DNA from 2 places in the Paenibacillus polygoni genome. Region 1 is predicted to be linked to the other one. Evidence: predicted binding sites of a transcription regulator. Region 1 holds the regulator's gene; the other holds the start of a gene.
What was found. The regulator Rex, encoded in region 1, represses fermentation and respiration genes when NADH is low (regulators of the CRP and FNR family bind a similar motif). The targets are predictions, from matches to a motif close to TTGTGAAATATTTCACAA.
Positions count from the first base shown of each region.

Region 2: the regulator Rex is predicted to act here: its motif matches at 1,491-1,508, upstream of QPK24_RS22125 (formate/nitrite transporter family protein).

Region 1 covers NZ_CP127162.1:3,365,830-3,369,046, forward strand. Annotated here, with positions in the region: gene QPK24_RS16055 (cell wall elongation regulator TseB-like domain-containing protein) at 1-21, opposite strand, end outside; gene QPK24_RS16060 (amidohydrolase) at 52-1,353, opposite strand; gene QPK24_RS16065 (redox-sensing transcriptional repressor Rex) at 1,346-1,999, opposite strand; gene dinG (ATP-dependent DNA helicase DinG) at 2,046-3,217, opposite strand, start outside.
Region 2 covers NZ_CP127162.1:4,614,243-4,617,459, forward strand. Annotated here, with positions in the region: gene QPK24_RS22120 (MFS transporter) at 1-94, opposite strand, end outside; gene QPK24_RS22125 (formate/nitrite transporter family protein) at 585-1,418, opposite strand; gene QPK24_RS22130 (FAD-dependent oxidoreductase) at 1,593-2,954, opposite strand.

The DNA of each region.
Region 1 (3,217 bases):
CTTTTTACGATTTCTCCTCAAGGCGGGACTCCCTTCTCACCCTTCGTTCCGTTAGCGGGCTTTCAGTCCTTTAAATGCAGATTCTGCTTCACGCTTAATACGTTCTTCATCTAAAGTAAGAGCTTCACCATCTTTTAACAACTGCTTGCCATCCACCCAAACATGTTTTACGTCTTTAGCACTTGCCGAGTATACAACATGGGAGATCAAATCTGAATACGGCAAAAAGTGCGCCTGATCTAAATCAATCGCTATAAAATCTGCTTTTTTACCTGCTGCAAGCGTTCCCGTATCTTCAACATAGATCGATTTTGCTCCATATTCTGTTCCCATACGTAGAGCTTCTGTCGCTGGAACCGCCGTTGGGTCACCAGAGACTCCTTTATGGATAAGGGCTGCGAGACGCATCTCTTCAAACATGTCCAGATTATTATTGCTTGCAGGTCCATCCGTTGCTAAGGATACAACAACCCCCGCTTTTAATAAATCCGGAACTCGAGCTACACCGCTGGCAAGTTTGAGGTTACTTCCTGGATTGTGCGCTACTGCCACATTATATTTAGCAAGAATCTCAATTTCTTCGTCAGTTAAATGAACCGCATGCGCCACGAGAGATGGACGGGAGAAGAAGCCCAATTTTTCTAAGTGAGCAACCGGACGAAGTCCATAATCTTTCACATTCTGCTCTACCTCTGCCTTTGTCTCAGACATGTGCGTATGAAGCGGTAAGTCCAAGTCATGCGCCGCCTGAACAAATTTCTCAATAAACTCAGGTCCACATGTATACGGTGCATGAGGTGACAACATCGTAGTAATTCTGCCATTCGCCTGCCCGTTCCATTCCTTGGCAAAAGAAGTCGCTTCTGCAAGTTTAGCAGCTCGCAGTTCATCTGAACCGAATCCAATAACACCGCGCATCAGGCTTGCTCGTATCCCCGACTCCTCTACTACTTTAGCCACTTGATCCATCTGATCATACATGTCTAGAAAAGCGGTTGTGCCCCCTTTAATCATCTCCAGGATCGACAAGGAAGCTCCCCAGTATACATCGTCTGCCGTGAACTTCTCTTCCATTGGCCACATTTTTTCTTGAAGCCAGATTTGGAGTGCAAGGTCATCTCCATATCCTCTCAGAAGAGACATAGCAGCGTGACCGTGCGTATTGATTAGACCCGGAATAAAGAGTAAATTTTTCCCGTCAAAAACGGTTGTTTCTTCCTCCCCCTCAGGGAGTTTCTCGCCTATGTAGACAATCTTATCATTCTCTACAAGCATATACCCTTTTACGATTCGCCATTCTGGATCACTAACTGCGAATTGTCCGTTCTTAATAAGCCATTTATGACTATTCATCTTCTGTAACTTCCTTTCCTTCTTCGCTTTCCAGATAATAAGCAAGGCTTAATAGATCTGTTGTGAAATCGGCCGTATGGATCCGAATATGCGGCGGAGCTTTAATAATAATCGGTGCAAAATTAAGTATGGCCTCTATACCTGCTTCAACCATGCAATCCGCTACACGCTGAGCTTCAAAATCAGGCACCGTAATGATTCCAATTCGGATATTACGTTCTTTCACTGTATCCTGTAACTCTTCCATTGGCTGCACCGTAAGTGTATTGATCATCGTTCCAATTTTTTTATCATACGAGTCAAACACGGCAACAATCTTCATATTGTCTTTTACATAGCGGTTATAGTTAGATAAAGCTTGACCGAGGTTCCCTGCTCCAACGAGGGCAACATTGATGACTTGGTCAATTTTGAGGATTTGACGAATTTTATCGATAAGATAAGCAACGTCATATCCGATTCCTTTCCGTCCAAAATCGCCAAAATAAGCTAAATCTTTACGGATCTGAGCTGGATTTAAATCCAGTTTAAGTCCGAGTTCTTGAGAGGATACCGTTGTCACTTCTCTTTTATATAACTCCTGCAGATAACGCAGATATACGGGCAGCCGGCGAACGACTGCCTCTGAAATTTTATCCGACTTCAATGTTAACTCCCCCTTACATCAAAACACAAATTACTTATGTTCCGTCTTATTCTTTATTCGTTTCATGTTCCATCAGCCATTCACTAATCCTTGGAACCATTTTTTCCGTAACCATGTGTTCCATTTTGGGACCTGGCAGGGAGTACAAAAAGTACTTTCCATAATAGGATTCAATAACCCTTGTATCATAAACGATAACGATACCTCTGTCCTGTGCTGTACGAACGAGCCGGCCAAAACCTTGTTTGAACCGGATCACTGCCTGTGGAACAGAAAGTTTCATGAAAGGGTTTTTCTTTTCTTTTTCCAAAAGTTCACTTTTTGCTTCCACCACCGGATGGCTGGGCGGCTGGAAAGGCAGCCGCACGATTGCAAGGCAAGTTAAAGCTTCTCCTGGAATATCTACACCTTCCCAGAAGCTGCTTGTTCCAAGCAAGACAGAAGCCTTAGCCTCTTGGAACCGACGTGTAAGTTTGGTCCGGCTGCCTGTATCTACCCCTTGTCCAAGCACCGTGATGTCACTAGCTGCAAGTGCTTCTTTTAGTGGCTCATGCACTTGTCTCAGCATACGGTAGGATGTAAACAACACTAACATTCTGCCTTTGGTTGCCTTCGCTGTCTCTGCAAGTGAAGTCACCAGCATACTTACAAAGTGATCATCCCCTACACTTCCTTTTACGCTTGGAAAATCGCGGGGAATGACAAGAAGTGCCTGATCCCTATAATTAAATGGCGATGGCAGCAAGGACGTCAAAAGCCTGCCTTTTTCCTGTGCCTCTGATAGTCCGAGCTGATCGATCATAAACTGAAATGACTTGTCTACAGATAACGTAGCAGAGGTCAGGATCACACTGTGTTTTTTATCAAAAAACAGTTCCTTCAAATGTGAACTTACATCGACAGGAACTGCGTATAGCTGCAGAGACTTACTTCTAAACTGACCGCTTGCTTCAAGCCAGTATACGGTACCTGTATCGTCAAGCCGCATAAAGAGTCTCAGATTATCCCTAAGTTCTGCTAAGTCTCTGACAAGACCTGTGATATCCGTAATGAGACTATCTGACGCATAATCATCTAGCTCTTCTCTCACTTCTCCAAGCAGCTTATCTGCTTTGCGAACCATTTCGCCTACTGTGACATAAAACTGATTTTCATGTTTTGAGATTTTGTCCCATGCTTTTGGCTTTGATTGCGGCTTCAGTCTAAGTGAAAACTGTC
Region 2 (3,217 bases), 1.2 Mb from region 1:
TCAGCGGCCACATGAGCGAACTGCCTGTTGAATTAACCAGACTAGCAATCAAAAAAACTTTAATTTCCTTTGGGTATGTATCGAGCCATCTCATGTCAGTCAGGTTCTCCTATGAAGTCTATTTGGCATATGAAAACAGATCATTATCTTTCTACACTTTTCTACATATTTCTAGTTTGTTCCAAACCTATCCTTTATGATAGTTCTGTCATAAGGTTTCGTAAAGCAAAGTTTCTGCATACGCTGGTATGATTGATGTGCAAAAAAGCAAAAAAAGCACCTGTGAACGGATTTTGAATCCTTCACAGATGCTTAAAATTGTCTTGTGAAAATTTTTAATTTCTAATGTTTCACCCTATATAAAGGCGGGTAATGAAGATCAAGGCATTATGAGACAGGCAAATGACCTCCTCCACATGCCATATCATGGACCACTCCCGAAAATCCGTCATGAACAGGTTTCGTTCCCCCGAACCTGGCCATGACGGATTTTTTTATATTCCTGATTAATTCATAACATGAAACTGAATTCCTGCGTTTATTTTGCATAATGTAAGTCATTATTCCGTAAGGGACTACAGAGACTACATTGCTGCTGGAGTCGAACCCACTTGAGGCTCTGTCTCCTCCGTCGTTACTGATGCACTAGCTGGTTTGTGAAGATAAACAGCATAATATGCCGCAGCGACAAAGATAGCTCCGCCTGTCATATTCCCAAGCCAGACCGGAATAAAGTTCATGATATACTGCCCCCAAGTAAAATGCCCTTCGAAAATCGCTGCAGGAATAAGAAACATATTAGCGACCACGTGCTGAAAACCTAAAGCGACAAAAGCCGTTGTCGGAATCCAGATCCCAACAATCTTAGCACTCATTGAATCGGCAGCATAAGCAAGCCAAACGGCTAAAGCGACCAGCCAGTTACAGCCAATACCAGAAACAAACGCTTGCAGAAAGGACTCTCCCATTTTATGTTCTGCCAAATCCACTACTTTATCAAGGTATACACCTTGGCCGGTCAAACCCAGCACATGACCAAACAAGTAAGCTACAAAAACAGCACCCACAAAGTTTGAAAAGGTAACCAATGTTAAATTCCAACATACTTCTCGCGTTGTAATTTTGCGTGCCAACCGAGCAATCGATAATGCCATCATATTGCCTGTAAGCAGCTCTCCACCTGCAATCAAGACTAGGGTAAGTCCGATGGGGAAAACAAGAGCTCCAATTAGTCCACTCATACTCCCCCATGCTTCAGGGGCCGCAGCAACCACTCTTATATACAATAGATATCCTAAAGCAATATACGCACCTGCTAAAAAACCTAAGATCAGAACCACTATAGCGGGATTATGTGCTTTATGCTCGCCCGTATCCGCCGTTAACTCAGCAACTGCTGCCGGTTTTAATGCTGCCATAATCGGGATAACTTCCTTTCACCTATAAATTAAGTGCCTTAAGCTTATTGTAAATCCTCCTCAAACTCAAGTTTGTTATTAAAATCACAAGTTCAATATTTTCCTAATTTCTATTCATAATACGGCATAAAAAAACCATCCATACAATGATGTACGGATGGCTGGAGGTTCTTTTTATACAGATACTGTCTCTTTTGTTGATACAGGCTCTAGTGCTGCTTGCCCTGCAGTGTTAAGGAAATTCCACGGTTTATTGTAGTGAGGCTGGAAGAAAAAGTCGATAAACGCCAGCTGATCCACCGTCATTTCGTTCTGAATGCATACGGAGATTGTATTGATTGACTGTGTTAGATCAGCTTCACTCATAATCTGAGCACCCACAATTCGGCGGGATTCTGTCTCATAGATGACTTTTATAAGGACTTTCTCCGCAGTAGGCATAAACTCAGGACGATAACTATCTTCGATGGTAACAGCTTGGACAGCCATACCTGCCGCTTTTGCCGCAGCTTCTGTTACTCCCGTTCCTGCAATATTCTGCTCATAAATTTTGATTCCTGATGTCCCCTGAGTACCCATATATGGCATCGTAGGGTTTACCAGATTTCGAGCTACAAGCATCCCCATGCGAACCGCATTCGTTGCTAGTGGAATATATGCATTCTGACGAGTTGGATTATAATAGATCGCTGCGCTGTCCCCTGCTGCAAAGATATCAGGATTGCTTGTGCGCATATAACGATCTACAAGGATCGCTCCATTTGGCATCATATCCACTTTATCCTTGAGTAATGCTGTGTTCGGACGGAATCCAATACAGAGAATAACGAGATCCGTAGGGTATTCTCCTTTATCGGTTACGACCGCAGTGACCTTGCCATCCTTCCCTTCAAATCGGCTTACTTTCTCACCAAGCACAATCTCAATTCCTTTATCCGTAAGCGATTTTTGGATACGGTCCGTAAATTCAACATCAAGATATTTATTTAGAATTCGATCTTCCGCATCGATTAACGTAACTTCCTTCCCATTCATTTGGAATGCTTCGACGAGTTCAATACCGATGTATCCTGCACCAACGACGGTCACGTGACGTACATCCTTTGATTTCTCGATAATCGTGTTGGAATGGTTATAATTTTTGCACAGAAGTACGTTTTCTAGATCAATCCCCTCAAAGTTTGGAATAATAGGCCAAGAACCGGTTGTCATAATCAGTTTATCGTACGTATCCGTGATTTCCTCGCCTGTTTCTAAGTTGCGTGCTGTCAGCTTGCGCCCCTCTGTGTCAATGTCTGTAACTTCATGCAGCATTTTTGTTTCGACGCCAAGTTCCTTCAGCTGCTCTGGAGAAGAGTAAAACAACCCATCCGGGTCTTTCACTACCCCGCCAACATACAGCGCAATACCGCAAGAGAGAAAAGAAATATTATCATTACGCTCGTATACCGTAATCTGAGCATCGGGATAAAGTTTAGCGGTATTCACAATAGCAGCCGTACCTGCGTGTGTACATCCAACAACAGCAATTTTCATAATAATGTTCCTCCTAAGGTTAAATGATCTAAAATCACTTCAAATTTAATTTGTGAAAACTTTCACTAAATAAGCTATAAAAAATTCATGGATAGGTGTTCGATTCCGCCTATGTGTTCGATTTTGTCTGACACATTCTTTTTATAGATTCTCAGGCATTGGTTTGAATTGTGATTTAATTCACTAATGTTTATATCCTGATTATAATGTGACATTTTTCACATTGCAAGCCCCTTTTTATTATTTTCCCAAAATTTTTCGGC